DNA from 3 places in the Peribacillus sp. FSL E2-0159 genome. Region 2 is predicted to be linked to each of the others. Evidence: predicted binding sites of a transcription regulator. Region 2 holds the regulator's gene; each other region holds the start of a gene.
What was found. The regulator CtsR, encoded in region 2, represses protease genes until heat stress. The targets are predictions, from matches to a motif close to ATGGTCAATAAAGGTCAAACA.

Region 1: a site for CtsR is predicted at 1,850-1,870, ahead of clpB (ATP-dependent chaperone ClpB). Genes of this name have one in related genera too.
Region 3: a site for CtsR is predicted at 3,436-3,456, ahead of NYE63_RS14480 (ATP-dependent Clp protease ATP-binding subunit). Genes of this name have one in related genera too.

What each region holds. Positions count from the first base shown of each region.
Region 1 is NZ_CP152053.1:1,356,212-1,363,865, forward strand. Features, by position in the region: gene NYE63_RS06745 (cupin domain-containing protein) at 1-354, shown strand, start outside; gene NYE63_RS06750 (FAD-dependent monooxygenase) at 482-1,681, shown strand; gene clpB (ATP-dependent chaperone ClpB) at 1,915-4,503, shown strand; gene NYE63_RS06760 (YjzD family protein) at 4,589-4,780, opposite strand; gene NYE63_RS06765 (hydrolase) at 5,077-5,799, shown strand; gene NYE63_RS06770 (hypothetical protein) at 5,902-6,738, shown strand; gene NYE63_RS06775 (ComZ family protein) at 6,975-7,157, shown strand; gene NYE63_RS06780 (hypothetical protein) at 7,200-7,421, opposite strand; gene NYE63_RS06785 (beta-ketoacyl-ACP synthase III) at 7,623-7,654, shown strand, end outside.
Region 2 is NZ_CP152053.1:97,188-104,841, forward strand. Features, by position in the region: rRNA gene NYE63_RS00530 (16S ribosomal RNA) at 1-842, shown strand, start outside; rRNA gene NYE63_RS00535 (23S ribosomal RNA) at 1,019-3,951, shown strand; rRNA gene rrf (5S ribosomal RNA) at 4,015-4,130, shown strand; gene NYE63_RS00545 (CtsR family transcriptional regulator) at 4,491-4,952, shown strand; gene NYE63_RS00550 (UvrB/UvrC motif-containing protein) at 4,974-5,525, shown strand; gene NYE63_RS00555 (protein arginine kinase) at 5,522-6,598, shown strand; gene clpC (ATP-dependent protease ATP-binding subunit ClpC) at 6,729-7,654, shown strand, end outside.
Region 3 is NZ_CP152053.1:2,965,091-2,972,744, reverse strand. Features, by position in the region: gene NYE63_RS14500 (selenium metabolism-associated LysR family transcriptional regulator) at 1-160, shown strand, start outside; gene NYE63_RS14495 (hypothetical protein) at 404-1,309, shown strand; gene NYE63_RS14490 (metal-dependent hydrolase) at 1,810-2,436, shown strand; gene NYE63_RS14485 (C40 family peptidase) at 2,651-3,094, shown strand; gene NYE63_RS14480 (ATP-dependent Clp protease ATP-binding subunit) at 3,493-5,622, shown strand; partial or broken gene pulA (type I pullulanase) at 6,020-7,654, shown strand, end outside.

The DNA of each region.
Region 1 (7,654 bases), 1.3 Mb from region 2:
ATCAATCCATCAAATGGCCAAACGGCCAATCCGACGATGGGGGCATGGATGCAGAAACTTCCTAAAGGTTTCCATACGAAAGCACATCGCCATACCCATTCCACAATTTATCAAGTACACCAAGGATCAGGCTATACGGTCATTAATGGAATGCGTTTTGACTGGTCCAAGGGAGATTACTTCGTCGTTCCGAATTGGGCCTGGCATGAGCACGTTGCAGAAGCCGATTCTTACTTATTCTCGGTAAACGACCTACCAATAATGGAGAGATTCGATTTGGAACAGCAACAGGCATTAGACGGAAACAATGGTTACCAAAAGGTTGAAAGTGAATTCAAGCCTGTTTTGGTATAAAATTAATCGGTTTGAAAACTTTCAGAATGATCCTGATGGATATATGAAATGCCAGTCGAATGAAAACGCTTACTATGGTAATGGTCCACAACATTGGCTAAATCAACTAATTTAGGGGGAATTGATGATGAACACAGAAAAAAAACCATTCATCGTAATCGGTGGGGGAATTGGCGGATTGGCAACTGCTTTGGGAATCGCAGAAACGAAACAGTATGTAAAAGTCTTGGAACAAGCTCCCGAATTTGGTGAGATTGGTGCAGGGATTCAGCTTGCCGCAAATGCCACCAACGTATTGCAGCGTTTAGGCGTCATGGATAAAATCAATGAAATTGCAGTATTTCCAAAAAGGTTGGTGCTGATGGATGCCTTTTCCGGAAAAGAGCTTTCCGCTTTGGATTTAGGTGATGTTTATAAAGAAAGATACGGAGCTCCGTACGTTGTTTTGCATCGTTCCGATTTGCATAAAGTACTGGCTGAAGCCTGTGAAAAGAACCCGTATATCGAACTGGTTACGAACCAAACCATTATTGAGACAGTAGAAAATGAAGGTGAAGTGACGGTTACTTCTGCCAATGGGTCCCAACATTCAGGAACTGCTGTCATTGGAGCCGATGGATTATGGTCCAAGGCACGGAAACTTTTTGTGGAAGATCAACCGGTCTGCTCTCAATATGTTGCATACAGGGGAGCGATCCCGATGGAAGAGGTTACGAGCCATGGAGATTTAGATGATGTATATATGTGGATTGGGCCAAACCTTCATCTTGTTCAATACCCGGTTAGAAGGGGAGAACTATACAACCAAGTAGTGGTGTTCAAAAGTTCTCAATACACGGAAGAAAACGAAAAAACAGATCAATGGGGAACCCCGGAAGAAATGGACCGTGTATTTGTCGGAACTTGTGAGCTTGTTCAGAATGCGATTTCATTCATTCAAAGGCAACGCCGCTGGCCAATGTATGACCGTTTACCAATTGATAATTGGACAAAAGGAAGAATTACGCTTACGGGAGATGCGGCACATCCGATGCTTCAATACTTGGCACAAGGGGCTTGCCAGGCTTTAGAAGATGCAGCTTATTTGTCGGATATGCTTCATAAGCATGGGGATGACATTGAACAGGCGTTTTTGGAATATCAAGAGGAACGGATTCCGCGTACGGCTCATGTTCAAACAAGCGCAAGAATGTGGGGGGAAATCATTCACAACACAACCGATGCAGGCATTCTGCTTCGAGATACGATTCTTGCAGGTCGCACGGATAAGGATTTTCAATTCGTCGATGAATTTCATGGTTACAATAAAACGGCCGTGAAAGCATAACCCATTTTGTTTTTTTTGAATACTATGCTAAGTAATTTTATGCATTTTACAAATGGGTCTGCCTTTCTTCTATATGAAGAAAGGCTTTTGCCGTTTATCCTCCATGCCTCCTGCATTTTTTATAACTTTCCTTTACATGGGGAAAATTAGAAGTATAATGAAAATATAAAGGTCAAATTTGGTCAAACTCAGTGGGGATTCGTTCATGATATAGATGAATGGGAGGTTTTAAGATGGATATTAATAAAATGACGGAGAGAACCCAACAGGCGTTCATTGGCGGCCAGGAACTAGCCAGAGATAGAGGGAATCCCGAGCTGACGGAGCTTCATTTATTAAAGATCTTAATGGAACAGGATGAAAGTTTATTAATCAGGATTTTATCGGAATCTGGTAAACCGATGAATCTATTTGATATAGAGCTAAATAAGGAACTGGATCGATTACCGGAAGTGAGCGGGAGTATTTCCCAGGTTTACATGTCATCTTCCCTACAGCAAATTTTGACGGCTGCCGAAAAAGAAATGCAAGTGTGGGAGGATGAATATTTATCTGTTGAACATATACTGCTTGCGTCGTTGCAAGTCAATAAAACGAATGTAAACAGACTTTTTTCATCATATGGAATTGATTATGCTAAAGCAAAACGGGTTATAAACGATATAAGGGGGAATCAGCGAGTGACTAGTCAAAATCCTGAAAGCACTTATGAAGTACTGAAAAAATACGGCAGAGATCTCGTTGCTGAGGTTAAATCGGGGAAGGTCGATCCCGTAATTGGTCGAGATACGGAAATCCGTAACGTCATCCGGATCCTTTCACGTAAAACGAAAAATAATCCTGTATTAATAGGAGAACCCGGAGTAGGTAAAACAGCCATCGTCGAGGGGTTGGCACAAAGGATCGTCAGGAAGGATGTGCCGGAGGGATTAAAGGACAAGACCGTTTTTTCACTAGATATGAGTGCGCTTGTCGCTGGCGCCAAATTCCGCGGTGAATTTGAAGAACGCCTAAAAGCGGTGTTGAATGAGATCAAGAAAAGTGACGGTAAAATTCTTTTATTCATTGATGAATTACACACAATTGTCGGTGCAGGAAGAACAGATGGCGCACTTGATGCCGGAAATATGTTAAAGCCGATGCTTGCGCGCGGTGAGCTGCATTGCATCGGTGCGACGACCCTTGATGAATATCGACAATATATTGAAAAAGATCCGGCCTTGGAACGCCGTTTCCAACAGGTTCTGGTTCCTGAACCGGATGTGGAAGATACGATTTCAATTTTGCGGGGATTAAAGGAACGGTTTGAAATTCACCATGGCGTCAGGATACATGATCGGGCGATCGTTGCTGCCTCTGTCCTTTCGAACCGATATATAACGGAGCGATTTTTACCGGATAAAGCGATAGATCTTGTGGATGAAGCATGTGCGATGATCCGAATGGAAATCGATTCAATGCCATCCGAGTTGGATGAAATCACGAGAAAAGTCATGCAACTTGAAATTGAAGAAGCTGCCTTGAAGAATGAGGAGGACCCTCAAAGCAAAGCAAGGCTTGAGGTGCTTCAAAAAGAACTATCAGAACTTCAGGATCAAGCGAATAGCATGAAATCCAAGTGGCAAATGGAGAAATCAGCGCTTCAGAAGGTGCAGGATAAACGTGAAGAGCTTGAGAAACTGCGTCATGAACTGGAACAGGCAGAGAATGACTATGACCTTAACCGGGCAGCTGAACTTCGGCATGGAAGAATTCCGCAGCTTCAAAAAGAATTGGAAACAATGGAAGACGAATTGGAAAAGGAAAAACAGGAATCACGATTGCTTCGCCAGGAAGTGACGGAGGAGGAAATTGCCTCGATTGTTGCAAGGTGGACCGGAATTCCGATAAGCAAGCTGGTGGAAAGTGAAAGGGAGAAACTGCTTCGCCTATCTGATATCCTGCATGAACGCGTAATAGGTCAAGGAGAAGCGGTGGAACTCGTATCCGATGCCGTTTTAAGAGCAAGGGCGGGAATTAAAGATCCAAACAGACCGATCGGTTCATTCATTTTTCTTGGGCCGACTGGTGTCGGTAAAACCGAATTGGTAAAAGCTTTGGCAGAAACGTTATTCGATAGTGAGGAACATATGATTCGAATCGATATGTCGGAATATATGGAGAAACATTCCGTGTCCCGCCTAGTTGGTGCACCTCCTGGATATGTTGGATTTGAGGAAGGAGGCCAACTTACGGAAGCTGTTAGGAGAAACCCATACTCAGTCATATTATTAGACGAAATTGAAAAGGCACATCCAGAAGTCTTCAATATTTTGCTGCAAATGTTGGATGATGGAAGGATAACAGACTCCCAAGGCAGAACAATCAACTGTAAAAATACGGTAATCATCATGACTTCCAATATCGGTTCCCATTTCTTATTGCAGTCCAACCGGGAGGATGGTGGCATTGAAGAAGAAATAAAAGATCAGGTCTTTAAAGAATTAAGAGGCCATTTCCGTCCGGAATTTTTAAATCGCGTTGATGACATTGTTTTATTCAAACCTCTGACGAAACAAGAAATCGTTGAAATCGTGGATAAAATGGTTCATCAATTACAGGTAAGGTTAACTGAACAAAATATAGTCCTGAACGTCACAGAAGCGGCTAAGGAATTCATTGCGGACCAGGGATATGACCCGGTATATGGAGCAAGACCGCTGAAGCGATTCATCCAAAAGCATCTGGAAACGAAAATCGCCCGTAAAATCATAGCTGGGACTGTTGAGCTTAAAGAAGGAATAACGATTGATCATGATCATGATGAATTGGTCCTCATATAAAAACGTTGAAATGTAGTTTACACGTAAGCAAAGTACGGTATAACAAAAAGGACATCCTAAAAAGGATGTCCTCTTTTGTTTCTTCTTAATGTTGATGAGAGTCTTTAGCTGGCCCGGCAGGCAAGATAGCAGGGATGATAAGAATCAGGATAGCAGCAGCTAATCCTAGAATCGTTCCCTGCGCAGCATCGTATGAAAGTCCGATCATGGAAGAAACAACATATACAGTCATATGCACTAATAAGAATGTCCAAAAAATTGCCCAAGCATAACGCATCGAATTTCACCTCATTCCACTACATTCATTTTTATCTTACCATAATTAATATACAGTTAAAACGTGTTTTTAATAATAACCTTTAAATAATTCAATACATTAAATCATAAGAGAACTTTTTCCGGCAGACAAGTTGGTTCCAAACCCTAAATGGGAGATCATAGGGGGGAATTAAAACAAAAATCGTTCCTGCTTGGTTAATTTAAGATAAGAAGTTAGGCGTTTCCACTGACCCTTTCTATTTTTCGTCATAAATTAATATAGTAGTAGTAATATTCCTTAAAGGAGTTTGAACGATGGAACAACGAACTTTTCAAATTGATGACCAATGGAATATCATCTATTATCCAGAGCGGCCCAGTGGTTTTTCCGTAATGGTAATTGGAGACCGTAGTCATTTTGTCGAAAAAGACAGCAGCTTTTGGCTGCAGCATCCTGGCAGGCTGCAGATATTGGAATATTTAAAGGAATACGGATACACGCTATTTTCATCGAATTTTCACGGAGCCAACTGGGGTAGTCCTAAAGCACTGGACCTTTCTCTTAACCTATATATTCTTTTCTTGAAAAAAGAAATAGTCAATCAAAGGGTTCATATATTGGCAGAGGGGACAGGCGCGCTCCTTGCCTTAAAGTTAATGAATGAACTTGGTAATAAAATACGGTCTGTCGTATTGATCGATCCTGTTTTATCCTTGAAAGCACAACTGGAAAAAGAAAAGGAAAATAAGTTCTTCTATAAAAAGTGGCTGTCCGAGGTCGCTGCTGCATATGAGCTCGATCTGGCAGAATGTGAACAGCATATCCTGGACACTGAAGATTCAGTAATCGCAGAGAATATCCCCATGAAAGTGATCCAGGTTTTTGGAAGCTTACGGAAAGAGCAAGCCTCCCTTTATCGGCAAATCCAGCTGGCTAGAAAAGCAGACTTGCAGCTGACGTATATATTGCCCGAAAAACGTTATAAAATCCCCTATCAAATACAAAAGTTTTTCAATGAGAATGAAGAGACTTTATGAGAAGAGATATATTTTTACAATAGTTTGCATACGATACAGCATCTAAAAAAACTAGACGTGCCGGATGAAGTGGGCTTGATGGCATACGAGGAGGCTGTATTTATGCAAACAAACATTGTCATTGGCACTTATCGATTCGTGGGATTCTATGTGTCTCAATATTTATTGAACCAAGGTGAAGAAGTAATCGGAATCGATTGGGCTGATTCAGAAGCAAGTCAATATATTATGGAAGAAAAGGAACTTGAAATAGGCAGGAATTCAAATTATATATACTTTCCGATAAATAAACTTAAATTATTGGATATTAAACAGCAGGACACGGTGTTCATATCTTGTTACGATATTCAAAGCGGAAAAATGGACAAAATCGATTTTGTAATAGGCGAAATCGTTTCCCTCATTGAGAAATGCAAAAAAAATGGCAAGAATGAAACGCCAAATTTCGTTCTTTTCATGCCCATTGAAAAAGATGTCAGTATATTTCAGTCCATATTAAACTCGATTCGTGGAATGGATTCTGCAAAAATCATATTTTTACCGACAATTTATGGACCTTGGCAATCGGAAGGCATGAGCTTTGAAGCTGGAATCAATCAGCTTGGACAGTCTGATATCAAAGCGGCAATTGCTGCCGAATATACCGGAGATGTTCTCTACATCACTGATTTAGTTAATGCTTTGGAAGCAGTGCTTACCTCTTCTTCCGATAGGGACATCCAATTGTGCAGCAGTATTGATGATCATTGGTATAAATGTGCCAAGTTAATATTTGATGAAAGTATGGATTCGTTTACTTCCCAATCAACAACGACTAAAATCAATAAAGGGAAAATATTTGAGGTGCAATGCAACATGGAGCCAGAAGAAGGCATTGCTTTACAAAGAAAACATAATAAACGATTAAACTTACTTAAAACATGGAGAAAGCGTGATTAACAGGGAGACCATAATCAAATATGATATCGGATTTTTTGTTATTTTGGGAAGGACGAAACTGCATATTTGCCTCTAATCCATATGTCTTGTACTATAATGTTCAAGGATAGGAATTATCTTCAAAAGATATTCATGATTTTATATGTGCGCACTTTACGAAAGGGGCATGTGGAATTATGATAATATTGAGGTTTATTTGGGCATCACAATGATCACAAAAGATAGGGGGAAAGCGAATGAGTTCAGATAAAACTCTTGAATTTATGGGAATCGCCATGAAGTACTTCCCAGAGGCTAAAGCGAAGCTTGAAGCAAGCGGGATTCCATTCTCAATGGAGATGGCAGAGCCCTTCATGGAGCTCTTTAAAAGCGTAATGCAAGAAGCTTATGAGCTTGGAAAACAAGATGCTCAGCGTTAATTAAAGGCAGGCTGTCCGGTAAAAGGGCAGCCTTAAATTTTTTTATTCTTTTTTCAAGAACTTGGCGATCAATGGGTTAAGATTAATTTTATCAATGGTCGGTTTGTATTGACTGTATAAGCCCATCAATGTTTCGACTCTCTCCATCAATTGCATGGAATCAACCTTCGATTCCTCTTGCACAGGTTCAGCTTTCCTGCCAAACATCAAATTCGAAAAATGATCATCCTGGTCTCTCTCGCTGTTGCGATTGAATATGTCCATAATAAATGCCTCCTATCTCCTTTTATTAATAATGTATGTCCCTAATTTCGCCTGGCATAGGCGCTTGTCCGACTTCGGAAAGAGATTTCTTTAGCTTTTCAAATTGTTAACTCTTGCAAGGAAGTGTTTTTTTATATAAAATTAGTACCAGGTAATAATAGATGATTATAATATCTCATTAAAATATAAGGGGATGGCAAGATGAATGCTGGAATACTAGGGCTTGGCCGCTA
Region 2 (7,654 bases):
AGATTTGGAGGAACACCAGTGGCGAAGGCGACTTTCTGGTCTGTAACTGACACTGAGGCGCGAAAGCGTGGGGAGCAAACAGGATTAGATACCCTGGTAGTCCACGCCGTAAACGATGAGTGCTAAGTGTTAGAGGGTTTCCGCCCTTTAGTGCTGCAGCTAACGCATTAAGCACTCCGCCTGGGGAGTACGGCCGCAAGGCTGAAACTCAAAGGAATTGACGGGGGCCCGCACAAGCGGTGGAGCATGTGGTTTAATTCGAAGCAACGCGAAGAACCTTACCAGGTCTTGACATCCTCTGACAACCCTAGAGATAGGGCTTTCCCCTTCGGGGGACAGAGTGACAGGTGGTGCATGGTTGTCGTCAGCTCGTGTCGTGAGATGTTGGGTTAAGTCCCGCAACGAGCGCAACCCTTGATCTTAGTTGCCAGCATTCAGTTGGGCACTCTAAGGTGACTGCCGGTGACAAACCGGAGGAAGGTGGGGATGACGTCAAATCATCATGCCCCTTATGACCTGGGCTACACACGTGCTACAATGGATGGTACAAAGGGCTGCAAACCTGCGAAGGTAAGCGAATCCCATAAAGCCATTCTCAGTTCGGATTGTAGGCTGCAACTCGCCTACATGAAGCCGGAATCGCTAGTAATCGCGGATCAGCATGCCGCGGTGAATACGTTCCCGGGCCTTGTACACACCGCCCGTCACACCACGAGAGTTTGTAACACCCGAAGTCGGTGAGGTAACCTTTATGGAGCCAGCCGCCTAAGGTGGGACAGATGATTGGGGTGAAGTCGTAACAAGGTAGCCGTATCGGAAGGTGCGGCTGGATCACCTCCTTTCTAAGGATAATTACGAGAGCGCTTTTGTTTTGTTCAGTTTTGAATGAGTAATTCATTCAAATAGGAAAGACAAACATCACGATGTGATGGATTCTTTCTGCTTTGTTCCTTGAAAACTAGATAATAGATAGAAGGCAATTAATTTTTTTCAAAGCATCTGTAAGATCTTTTTTAACGGTTAAGTTAGAAAGGGCGCACGGTGGATGCCTTGGCACTAGGAGCCGATGAAGGACGGGACTAACACCGATATGCTTCGGGGAGCTGTAAGTAAGCTTTGATCCGGAGATTTCCGAATGGGGAAACCCACTGTTCGTAATGGAACAGTATCTTTACCTGAATACATAGGGTACTGAAGGCAGACCCGGGGAACTGAAACATCTAAGTACCCGGAGGAAGAGAAAGCAAATGCGATTTCCTGAGTAGCGGCGAGCGAAACGGAATTAGCCCAAACCAAGAGGCTTGCCTCTTGGGGTTGTAGGACACTCAACATGGAGTTACAAAGGAACGGGGTAAATGAAGTGATCTGGAAAGGTCCGTCAAAGAAGGTAAAAACCCTGTAGTTGAAACTTCGTTCCCTCCTGAGTGGATCCTGAGTACGGCGGGACACGAGAAATCCCGTCGGAAGCAGGGAGGACCATCTCCCAAGGCTAAATACTCCCTAGTGACCGATAGTGAACCAGTACCGTGAGGGAAAGGTGAAAAGCACCCCGGAAGGGGAGTGAAATAGATCCTGAAACCGTGTGCCTACAAGTAGTCAAAGCCCGTTAATGGGTAATGGCGTGCCTTTTGTAGAATGAACCGGCGAGTTACGATTTCATGCGAGGTTAAGTTGATAAGACGGAGCCGCAGCGAAAGCGAGTCTGAATAGGGCGAATGAGTATGAGGTCGTAGACCCGAAACCAGGTGATCTACCCATGTCCAGGGTGAAGTTCAGGTAACACTGAATGGAGGCCCGAACCCACGCACGTTGAAAAGTGCGGGGATGAGGTGTGGGTAGCGGAGAAATTCCAATCGAACCTGGAGATAGCTGGTTCTCTCCGAAATAGCTTTAGGGCTAGCCTCAAGATGAGAGTATTGGAGGTAGAGCACTGATTGGACTAGGGGCCCCCAACGGGTTACCGAATTCAGTCAAACTCCGAATGCCAAATACTTATTCTTGGGAGTCAGACTGCGAGTGATAAGATCCGTAGTCGAAAGGGAAACAGCCCAGACCACCAGCTAAGGTCCCAAAGTATACGTTAAGTGGAAAAGGATGTGGAGTTGCTTAGACAACCAGGATGTTGGCTCAGAAGCAGCCACCATTTAAAGAGTGCGTAATAGCTCACTGGTCGAGTGACTCCGCGCCGAAAATGTACCGGGGCTAAACGTATCACCGAAGCTGTGGATTGACACCGTATGGTGTCGATGGTAGGAGAGCGTTCTAAGGGCGTTGAAGTCAGACCGGAAGGACTGGTGGAGCGCTTAGAAGTGAGAATGCCGGTATGAGTAGCGAAAGAAGGGTGAGAATCCCTTCCACCGAATGCCTAAGGTTTCCTGAGGAAGGCTCGTCCGCTCAGGGTTAGTCGGGACCTAAGCCGAGGCCGAAAGGCGTAGGCGATGGACAACAGGTTGATATTCCTGTACCACCTATACATCGTTTGAACGATGGGGGGACGCAGAAGGATAGGGTAAGCGCGCTGTTGGATATGCGCGTCCAAGCAGTTAGGCCGGAAACGAGGCAAATCCCGTTTCCATTAAGGCGGAGCTGTGATGGCGAGGGAAATATAGTACCGAAGTTCCTGATTCCACGCTGCCAAGAAAAGCCTCTAGTGAGATGTAAGGTGCCCGTACCGCAAACCGACACAGGTAGGCGAGGAGAGAATCCTAAGGTGTGCGAGAGAACTCTCGTTAAGGAACTCGGCAAAATGACCCCGTAACTTCGGGAGAAGGGGTGCTTTTTAGGGTGAATAGCCCAGAAAAGCCGCAGTGAATAGGCCCAGGCGACTGTTTAGCAAAAACACAGGTCTCTGCGAAGCCGCAAGGCGAAGTATAGGGGCTGACACCTGCCCGGTGCTGGAAGGTTAAGGGGAGAGGTTAGCGCAAGCGAAGCTTTGAACCGAAGCCCCAGTAAACGGCGGCCGTAACTATAACGGTCCTAAGGTAGCGAAATTCCTTGTCGGGTAAGTTCCGACCCGCACGAAAGGTGTAACGATCTGGGCACTGTCTCAACGAGAGACTCGGTGAAATTATAGTACCTGTGAAGATGCAGGTTACCCGCGACAGGACGGAAAGACCCCGTGGAGCTTTACTGCAGCCTGATATTGAATTTTGGTACAGCTTGTACAGGATAGGTAGGAGCCTGAGAAGCCGGAGCGCTAGCTTCGGTGGAGGCGTTGGTGGGATACTACCCTGGCTGTATTGAAATTCTAACCCGCGCCCCTTATCGGGGTGGGAGACAGTGTCAGGTGGGCAGTTTGACTGGGGCGGTCGCCTCCTAAAGAGTAACGGAGGCGCCCAAAGGTTCCCTCAGAATGGTTGGAAATCATTCGTAGAGTGTAAAGGCACAAGGGAGCTTGACTGCGAGACCTACAAGTCGAGCAGGGACGAAAGTCGGGCTTAGTGATCCGGTGGTTCCGCATGGAAGGGCCATCGCTCAACGGATAAAAGCTACCCCGGGGATAACAGGCTTATCTCCCCCAAGAGTCCACATCGACGGGGAGGTTTGGCACCTCGATGTCGGCTCATCGCATCCTGGGGCTGTAGTCGGTCCCAAGGGTTGGGCTGTTCGCCCATTAAAGCGGTACGCGAGCTGGGTTCAGAACGTCGTGAGACAGTTCGGTCCCTATCCGTCGCGGGCGCAGGAAATTTGAGAGGAGCTGTCCTTAGTACGAGAGGACCGGGATGGACGCACCGCTGGTGTACCAGTTGTCTTGCCAAAGGCATAGCTGGGTAGCTACGTGCGGACGGGATAAGTGCTGAAAGCATCTAAGCATGAAGCCCCCCTCAAGATGAGATTTCCCATGGCGCAAGCTAGTAAGATCCCTGAAAGATGATCAGGTTGATAGGTCAGAGGTGGAAGCGTGGCGACATGTGGAGCTGACTGATACTAATAGATCGAGGACTTAACCAACGCTTTAAAAAAATGAAATACCTTCTTATTATCTAGTTTTGAAGGAACAACGTTCCTTTTATGTTTGGTGGCGATAGCGAAGAGGTCACACCCGTTCCCATTCCGAACACGGCAGTTAAGCTCTTCAGCGCCGATGGTAGTTGGGGGTTTCCCCCTGTGAGAGTAGGACGCCGCCAAGCCATTTCAAAGATCAGCCATTCTGGCTGGTCTTTTTTGATGTTCGTAATTAAAAAAGGCTTTATATTTCCAGGGACAGCATAGGGCTGGCCTTATTTGAATTGGTTACAATATCATGAGGGGGAATGGGGCAAAATTCAAGTGGTGAAACCTTAAGAGAAGAAAGAATATCAGGTTTTGCATTTATCGTTTTAGGGTATTTATGTAAGATATTTCAACTTTAATGTTCAATGGGGTATGCAACTACATATAATTTGGAGAAAATGGATAATACAGAAAGAAAGTGCGTTTAAGTTGCAAAATGGATTATTCCTTGTATAATAATAGTCAAATATAGTCAAAGTCAGAATGGAGGAGGCTGAGTGAGAAACATATCTGATATTATCGAAACTTATTTGAAGCAAGTACTTGAAATAAGTCAAAAAGATATCTTAGAGATTAAAAGAAGTGAAATAGCAGATAAATTTCAGTGTGTTCCTTCTCAAATCAATTACGTAATCAATACCAGGTTTACCATCGAGAGAGGTTATGTTGTAGAGAGTAAGCGTGGAGGCGGCGGTTATATACGCATCATGAAAGTCGAATCACAGGATTCGGTGCAACTTATCAACCAATTATTATCGCTTATTGGTTCCAGGGTAACTCAATCGATGGCTGAAGGAGTAATTTCAAGGCTGATGAATGAAGACGTCATTAATGAAAGAGAAGCAAAGATTATGATGAGCGTCATAGATAGATCGGTGATATATATCGACCTACCTGACCGCGATGAGCTTAGGGCAAGAATTTTAACTGCGATGCTTACGACTTTAAAATATAAATGAAACTGGCAGAGGTGATGAACGTTGATTTGCCAAGAATGTCATCAAAGGCCTGCTACCCTGCACTTCACCAAAATCATCAATGGAAAAAAGACTGAAGTCATGATTTGTGAGAAATGTGCTCAGGAAAAAGGTGAAATGTTCACGGATGCAGGTGGACCTGGTTTTTCAATAAATAATTTATTAGCAGGATTGTTGAATATGGAGTCGAATATTCAACAGACAAAGGCAAATGCATTTCCCAAAACGGAAGAGAGGCGTTGCCCACATTGTCATCGATCTTATAAAGAATTTGTCCATATTGGTAAGTTTGGCTGTGCCGAATGTTATAAGACCTTCAATGAACAGTTAAATCCCATTTTAAAGAGGGTTCATAGCGGCAATACAGCACATATAGGGAAAATTCCAAAAAGGATTGGTGGCACCATATATCTTCGAAAGCAAATTTTGGATTTGAAAGAAGTTTTAAAGGTCCACATCGATCAAGAGGAGTTTGAGAAAGCGGCAGAGGTAAGAGATAAGGTTCGTTCCCTTGAAAAAAGGTATGAAGCACAAGAGGGAGGCGAGGAATTATGAGCTTGGAAAAGTTTGTAGAAAACGCCTTGAGTTCTTGGATGAGTGCCGAAGGGCCGGAAATCGACATTGTATTGAGTTCGCGGATTCGGCTGGCCAGGAATTTCAAAGACTTTACCTTCCCAACCTCCTTTTCTAACGAAGAAGCTAAAAAAATCATTGAATTGGTCAAAAAAAGAATCGAAGAGGAAGTAACTCCAGAGATTGGAAAACTAGAACTTTTAGAGATTGATCAATTGCAGCCACTGGAAAAGCGTGTTCTTGTTGAAAAACATTTAATCAGTCCTCATTTGGTTGAAGATTCAGCGAAAAGCGCATGTCTCCTTTCGGAAAATGAAGAAATAAGTATCATGATAAACGAAGAGGATCATCTCCGTATTCAATGTTTAATGTCGGGATTGCAGCTAAAGGAAACCTTAAAGATTGCAAATGTTCTTGACGATTGGATTGAAGAATCCATAGACTATGCATATGATGAAGAAAGAGGTTACCTAACTAGTTGTCCGACTAATGTGGGAACAGGATTAAGGGCTTCAGTCATGATGCATCTTCCGGGCCTGGTCCTTACACAGCAGATGAATAATATCATACCGGCTATCAACCAATTGGGGTTGGTGGTTCGAGGGATTTATGGAGAGGGCAGTCAAGCGTTAGGAAATATTTTTCAAATCTCTAATCAAATTACTCTTGGAAAGTCGGAAAGGGATATCGTTGAAGATCTAACAAGTGTAGTGCAACAAATCATAGCCCAGGAACGGTCAGCGAGGGATGCATTAGCAAGGACTTCTCACATACAATTAGAAGATAGAATTTTCCGTTCATATGGGATTTTGTCCAATGCTCGTATCATCGAGACAAAGGAAGCAGCTACTTGTATCTCCGATGTTAGGTTAGGGATAGATCTTGGGTATATAAAAAATATTTCTAAAAGCATTCTAAATGAGTTGATGATTTTGACGCAGTCGGGATTTTTACAAAAGTACGCAGGTGGCCCTTTACGACCCCATGAAAGGGATATCCGTAGAGCAGCACTCATCCGGGAACGCTTGAATTTCACGGAACCTTCCTCCTCATAGAGGTCATTGACCTCTTTAGGGAGTATTAAATTTCATGTAATAGATATGGAGCAAGAAGAAGCTTCTGCCATTACTTAGAGAATTGCCAGCAACTTTATTCAAAACGAAAATTCTTAAGGAGGAATTCCCTATGATGTTTGGTCGTTTTACTGAAAGAGCCCAGAAAGTATTAGCATTAGCCCAAGAAGAGGCAATCCGTTTAGGTCATAATAATATTGGCACGGAACATATTTTACTGGGCCTGGTCCGAGAAGGTGATGGTATTGCAGCTAAAGCGTTATATGCTCTTGGATTGGGTCCGGAAAAGATTCAGAAAGAAGTGGAAAATCTAATTGGCCGCGGACAGGATACGGCTCAAACGATACATTATACCCCAAGAGCCAAGAAAGTGATTGAGCTTTCCATGGATGAGGCAAGAAAATTAGGGCACTCATATGTTGGAACAGAGCATGTTCTTCTAGGTCTTATACGAGAAGGGGAAGGTGTAGCTGCCCGCGTATTGAATAATCTGGGAGTAAGTTTAAATAAAGCTCGACAACAAGTATTACAACTTTTGGGTAGCAATGAATCAGGTGGTCATCAAGGTTCAGCCGCTTCAAATGCAAGCACGCCGACACTGGATGGCCTAGCCCGTGATTTAACGGCGATTGCCAGGGAAGGAAGCTTGGATCCCGTTATCGGAAGAGGTAAGGAAATACAGCGTGTCATTGAGGTATTAAGCCGTCGTACAAAAAATAACCCAGTATTAATCGGTGAACCTGGGGTAGGTAAAACAGCCATTGCTGAAGGGCTTGCCCAACAGATTATCAATAATGAGGTACCTGAAATTTTACGTGATAAACGCGTAATGACACTTGATATGGGTACTGTTGTGGCTGGAACTAAATACCGTGGTGAATTTGAGGACCGATTGAAGAAAGTTATGGATGAAATACGTCAGGCGGGTAATATCATCTTATTCATTGATGAATTGCATACATTGATTGGTGCAGGTGGTGCAGAAGGTGCCATTGATGCTTCCAATATCCTTAAACCATCATTGGCCCGTGGTGAATT
Region 3 (7,654 bases), 2.9 Mb from region 2:
AAAAGAACTGAAGTCCAATGAATTGAAAACCTTTCATTTGAAAAATGAACCCATTATAAGACCTTTTTCAATCGTGAAAAAGTTAGACTTCGAAGCATCAAAAGCCATGGAGTTGTTTTTAAGGAAGGTCGAAGAATTTGCGATAAAAGGGCAGACCTAAATAAAACCCCTAAACATTTGCTCATCCTTTCATTTTCAATGAGGAGGATGGGCATTTTTAACGACGAAATATTTTTAATTTTACTGAAAACGTCGAAAGTATTTTGGAATATGTCAATCATTAAACGAATTTTACGTATTTTCACATAATTGTAAACATATAAATTAATTAGGTAGTCTCCAGGAAGTTCTAAGTTCCTGGAGACTTGTCCTGATATTAATACTCTTAAAAGGAGCAACCACATTGGCTATAGAGGAGCAGAAAGATAAGCGGATTTCTGTTTTCGACAGGATTATAGGATTCATGCCAAAATTTTATGTGATTGGGACAATTTTAATTTTTGTTTATACGCTAGTTGCGATGGCACATTTAGGTATCCAAACTTTGAAAAAGCCAGAGGAAGCCGTTGTACCTGCCACCCCTATTTCTCAGGGCTTTGAACATACATTGATAACGTTAATCATCGAACCGATCGTAACGTCTGAATTTTATCAAATCATCTTTAACACGTTATTTCTTTACCTTGTTTGGATACTGCTTTTCCTATTAGCACCGATTGCTTTTTACCGTTTAAAACACTTTAAATTCTTTAATATCGAAATTGAAATTGAAAAACAAGATGCAGCTGTTTATGAAGTATTCAGCATGAGCAGTTCGAAAATGAAATTTGCTGCGTATCTGACATCCGAGGAATATCAACTGGAGATATCAGAGGAAATTGCCAACAGCAAGGACTTTAAAACACCCTTAATCTATACATTGGACTGTGCCGTGGACTTTTATTCCAATCAATTAGGGCTTTCCTTTACCTATGATATCTATACGCTGAACCAGTTCAAGAAAGCAAAGTTGCCTAAATCCATCAAAGCGATGCTTGATAAGTCCATTCAAACTGGCGATCCTTGCATCACCAATAAAAGCAACGGTGACAGTGAATATTACAAGAACTTCCTCCTGCATTATTTTGAAAACATGGATGGGAAATTTGTCACCGTCCTGAATAGCTATCAAACTGAATTTGATACGTTCGATAAATCACTAATCAAGATCCTGCAAAATGTCATATACGATTACTATCTACAGTATAACTATATTTATGAAGTAAGCGAGAAGATGGAGAAGAATGAAGCGATTTCCAAAAGTAAATAAAAAAACCACCCTACAAGTGGTTATTTTTTTTGGAAAGATGATTGTTAATTATATTTTGGACAATTACATTATTACCAATGAGCTCAGACGATTTATTTACATGCTGTTCCCGAAAATCCATGTTCTTTATTTTCTTAGACTTTTTCCCATTTTTAAAATTATTGAAGGCATTTAAAAAGGCTATCTGAATCACTCCCCTTATAGATTAGTATATTCATATTTTGGCTAAAATTTCATGAAAAACCTCAATTTACAGAAAAATATTTTGCGGGTTTTTAGGGATGAAAATTACCTAAACAAAGCAATTATAGACATTCTAGAAGAATTGATTTTAATTTAGAACGAGGGATTTATAAACTCTAATTATGATTACTACGGCTTTTTTTATAAGAAATAAAGAAATTCCCCCCAAAATATTGTATAGTTAGAATGTAGGGATTCGAACAAACATTCGTTTCTTGCAAACAGAGATTACTTCTTAGAGGGACAGGAGAGAGACAGTGAACGGTACAGCACACATGGCTATAGGAGCAACAGTTGGATTCTTGACGGCAAACACGCTTCAAACAGATCCAACCACCACTTTATTCTTGGTTGGCATTGGGGGAGTTTCAGGCCTTATGCCCGATATGGATATTGATGGGAAGTTAAGTAATAGGATCACTTTTTCACATAAGTTTATCCGAACGATAGCACAAACGATTGGGATATTAATGATCATTTATAGTCTTTTGGAAGGATCTGGTACGGAAAAGTGGATCGGAGTAGGGGCAGGAATCGGAATCATCATTATTTCATCATTCATTACACAAAGGCATATGCTGACTTTGACTGGATTAGCGGTTTTAGGCGGAGGTTTATCTTTGCAGGAAAGCTGGTTGTGGCTGTTAGGCGTTTATATTATCATGGCATCCTTTACAGCACATAGAAGTTATACCCATTCGATTGCAGGTATCGCTTTCTTTGGCATCATTGCCTTTCAATTCGAAGCCTTTATGGGGATTGACGGAATTTTCACTACTTGTTTATTAGGATACATAAGTCATTTAATTGCAGATTTGAAATGTTTACCATTTAACAAACGTGGGGTAAAGTTATTTCTTCCATTTTTCTCAAAAGAATTTTGACAGTGGTTTTTTACCGCTGTTTTTTCTATGAGGTAAAGTAAAGTTGCTTTGACTTTAAGTTGAATGGACACCTGATTCGACTTATTTTTATGTTTTATATGGTCATTCTACCTAAATCTACTAAATGTAACATATTTGTAAAGATCCTGTGATGCGAGTGATATACCTTTTCTAGTATATTAGGTTTAGCAAATCACATCAGGGGGTAAAAAATTTGTTTAAGAAAATTGTCGTCGGATTGTCATTGGCTATCACGCTTGTAACCGCATCCTTTGCTGGGGACCAAGTGGAAGCTGCTTCATATCATACTAAAGCGATTAAAGTGGCTAAAAGTGAATTAGGTACAAAATATAAAACGGGTGGCATTTCTTCTTCAGGTTTTGATTGCTCCGGTTTAGTGAAGTATTCATATCAAAAGGCTGGTAAGAATTTACCAAGAACCGCTGCTGACATATATAAAAAAGGAAAGAAAGTTAAAAGCCTGCAAAAAGGTGACTTAATGTTTTTTGCACCAAATAAAGCGAAAAAACCTACCCATGTGGCTATATACATAGGAAACAATGAATTCATACACTCTTCATCATCTAAAGGAGTGTCATACGCTAAAACCAATAATAGTTATTGGAAGCCAAAGTATATTGGTGCGAAACGTATATAATAGAAGAAAATCAACCTTAATTTAAAAAACTAAGAGACTTTATGAAGTCTCTTTTTTTGTTTTTAAAAATAAGAGTGGTAGAGGAATAGGGATAAGATCCCTGATTATTCCTGATAAAGGGTGAATTGGTGTTTTGTTAATAGGTATTGGTTATGGTTAGTCCTGAACTGGGTAACCAATAATAACCGAATATACTAAGAGGCATACATAGAATCTTTTTATTTGACTGGAAATGGATAGTTTAATATGATTAGCAAACCAATCCCAGGTAATTTCTATTTTTTAAAATTCCCAGACAAAATTATTGAAAGTCAAAGAAGGTCAATGTATAATAAAGTCAGAAAGTCAAAGAAGGTCAAAGATTATTTGATTAAATAATTTTAAAGGAGGAGTACTACATGCTTTGTGAAAAATGCCATGTAAACCAAGCTAATGTTCAAGTTCACCTAAATATGAATGGTCAGGAGCATGATGTGAAACTGTGCTCCACTTGTTATAAAGAAGAACGAAACAAACTTGGAGCAGCAATGGGCGGAATGGATATAGGTAAATTCCAATATAACGGATCTCCAAATCCATTCAATCCATTTAATTATAATGATGTACCAAAACCGGATTCAGCCGAGTATGCCGAAGACGGAGGATTGCTTGAAGAGTATGGTCGCAATTTGACCGATGCTGCTAAAGCAGGACTTATTGATCCGGTTATCGGAAGAAATGAAGAAATCAAACGCGTCATTGAAGTTTTAAATAGACGTAATAAAAATAATCCAGTTTTAATCGGTGAACCTGGTGTCGGTAAAACAGCCATTGCTGAAGGTCTTGCACTAGCGATAATTGAAGGTTCAGTGCCTGTTAAATTACGTAATAAGCTTGTATATATGCTTGATGTAGCATCCCTTGTTTCGAATACTGGAATTAGAGGGCAATTCGAAGAACGAATGAAGCAATTGATCAGCGAGTTACAGGAAAGAAAAAATGTCATTTTATTCATCGATGAAATTCATCAACTTGTGGGAGCGGGTTCAGCCGAAGGTTCAATGGATGCAGGAAATATCCTGAAGCCTGCACTTGCACGCGGCGAACTTCAGCTTGTCGGAGCAACCACTTTATCCGAGTATAGAAAAATTGAAAAAGATGGTGCCCTTGAAAGACGATTCCAGCCTGTACACGTTAATGAGCCGACAACGGCTGAGGCATTGGTCATCTTACGTGGTTTAAAAGATAGTTATGAATCTTATCATGGTGTAACATATAGTGAGGAAGCCCTAAAAGCGGCTGTTGAACTCTCGAACCGCTACATTCAAGACCGATTTCTGCCTGACAAGGCAATAGACTTGATGGATGAGGCTGGTTCCAAATTGAACTTGACCATCGAAGACGTCCAGGTAGAAAACATGAAAGAGCGTTTGGCGCAAATTTATAAAGAAAAAGAAATGGCTTTAAAAGAAGAAGCATATGAAAAAGCTGCGGTTCTTCGCGATGAAGAAGTAAAACTGGAAAAGTCATTGCAAGCTGGTGAAAATGCAATTAAGCCAACCGTTACCGTTGAAGACATTCAAAATATCATCGAACAAAAGACTGGTATACCTGTAGGTAAGCTTCAAGAAGATGAGCAAGAAAGAATGGTTCATCTCCAAGAGGAGCTAATGAAAAAGGTAATCGGGCAAGAAGAGGCTGTCAAAAAGGTTTCCAAGGCCGTTCGTAGAAGTCGTGCCGGGTTAAAATCCAAAAAACGTCCTACCGGTTCTTTCCTTTTCGTTGGTCCAACAGGTGTTGGTAAAACCGAATTGGCGAAAACTCTCGCTGAGGAATTGTTCGGGGACAAGGAAGCGATGATTCGTCTTGACATGAGTGAATTCATGGAGAAACACAGTGTTTCTAAATTAATCGGTTCTCCTCCTGGATATGTAGGACATGAGGAAGCTGGACAATTGACGGAAAAAGTTCGTCGCAAGCCTTATAGTATCATCTTATTGGATGAAATTGAAAAGGCACATCCGGATGTAATGCATATGTTCTTGCAAATCATGGAAGATGGCCGCTTAACCGACAGTCAAGGTCGGACCGTTACTTTTAAAGATACCGTGATCATCATGACGAGTAATGCTGGAGTCGGTGAGAAACAAAAAGTAATGGGATTCGGTACAAGTTCTGCCGTGGAAGAGGCTTCAATCCTACAATCTTTGGGCAGCTTCTTCAAACCGGAATTTTTGAACCGATTCGATAGTATCATTGAATTCTCAGCATTGAAGAAAGAAGATCTTCTGAAAATCGTTGATATCATGATTCACGAGCTAGACGAAACACTTGCTGTAAATGATTTATCTTTAGATGTAACTAATGAAGCGAAACAAAGGCTAATTGAACTCGGATATCACCCAGCTTTCGGGGCGAGACCGCTCCGCCGTGTTATTCAAGAACAGCTCGAAGACGGCATCACTGACTTTATCTTTGAGCAGCCTGAAGTTAAGAACTTCACTGCAATTGTTGAGGATACCACTGTGAAAATTATTAAAACACCATAAAGAGTACTAGAAATGCCTCCAAGACCGTAAAACTGTTATGGAGGCATTTTTTTATCTTTTTTAGGATACTTTCCATAATAGGATGGGTAAGGTCCAACTAAATGACCTGCAGTTTTCGATTATTAAATATAGATTCTGAATATTGACATAAGTTGCCGATCGAATGTTTGATGGATATTACCTGTGGAATCATAACATAAGGGAAATTTCGCTCATGATTATAAAAATTAATAATTCCTGTTCTAAAATGGGAATTTCAATGGAGGAATGACTTATTAAGGATTCACTTTCTTATTCTGAAGAAGAAAATACTAATAATCGAAAGCCCACGGATAAAGAAACGGAAAACCAGTTGGAATCCCTACCGATTGCAAATATTAATCCAGTAAACCCATCAGAATTGGACGAACTATATTTCTATGAAGGCAAAGATTTAGGAAATTCCTATCTAAAAGATAAAACGGCATTTCGCTTATGGGCACCACTTGCATCTGAAGCTAACCTGGTTACTTATAAACATTGGGATGATACCGATGGAATGGAGATTCAGATGGTTCGTTCTGAAAAGGGGACCTGGACCATTGAGCTGAACGGAGATCAGGATGGATTGATTTATACATATAAAGTGAGAGTGGGAGAAATCTGGAGTGAAGCTGTCGATCCTTATGTTCGTGCAGTTACTGTTAATGGTAATAAAGGAGTTGTGATAGATTTAACTGATACGAACCCTGAAAGGTGGACACGGAATAAACCACCTCTTGAAAAGGCTGAGGACATAATCATTTATGAATTGCATACACGGGATTTGTCGATTCATCCTGAAAGCGGAATCCATCATAAAGGTAAATTCTTAGGAGTAATTGAAGCCGGAACCAAAGGTCCAGAAGGAGCGAAAACAGGTCTTGATCATATTAAAGATCTAGGTATTACCCACGTTCAGTTTATCCCGATATTCGATTTTGCAACAGTCAATGAATTAAAATTGAATGAACCACAATATAACTGGGGATATGATCCACAGAATTATAACGCTCCCGAGGGCTCTTATTCGACTGATCCGTATCAACCAAAAATCAGGATCCGGGAGTTAAAGGAAATGATTCAAGGTTTACATGATCACGGTTTACGAGTAATCATGGATGTTGTATATAATCACGTTTATTCAGTGGAGGACTCAAACTTCTATAAACTCGTTCCCACTTACTTTTTTCGCTATAACGCCGACGGCACCTTATCTAATGGAACTGGTGTAGGAAATGATACCGCGTCTGAACGTAAAATGATGCGAAAATTCATCGTTGAATCCGTAACCTATTGGGCGAAGGAATTTAACCTTGATGGTTTCCGTTTCGATTTAATGGGGATTCATGATGTGGAAACGATGAATGAAGTGAAAAAGGCACTGGCAGAAATTGATCCGACCCTCATTGTTTTGGGCGAAGGCTGGGATATGGATACCCCCTTGGCCCAAGAGCTGAAAGCAAATCAAAAGAATGCTTTTAAAATGCCTGGAATCGCTCACTTTAATGATGCGATCCGTGATGGTTTAAAAGGGTTTGTAATGAATGAACATGATAAAGGATTCGTGAATGGCAAACCAGGAATGGAAGATATTATAAAAAAAGGCATCGCTGGTGGTTTGAAATATGATGAAGATATAGCAACATATCAAAGACCAGATCAAGTGATCAATTATGTTGAAGCACATGATAATTATACTTTATGGGATAAGCTTCTCATCACTAATCCAGATGCAACAGAACAAGTACGGAAACAGATGCATAAATTAGCTTCGGCCGTTGTTTTACTGTCACAGGGGATTCCAATGATACATGCTGGACAAGAGTTTATGCGTACGAAGGATGGGGATGAAAATAGCTATCAATCTTCCGATTGGATTAACCGATTGGATTGGAGAAGGAGAGCGGAGTTAGATTGGGAAGTGGAGTATATGAAAGGACTAATTTCGCTCAGAAAAAATCATTCTGTTTTTAGGTTAAGCACACCCGAAGAAATTGAGGAGTATTTACAA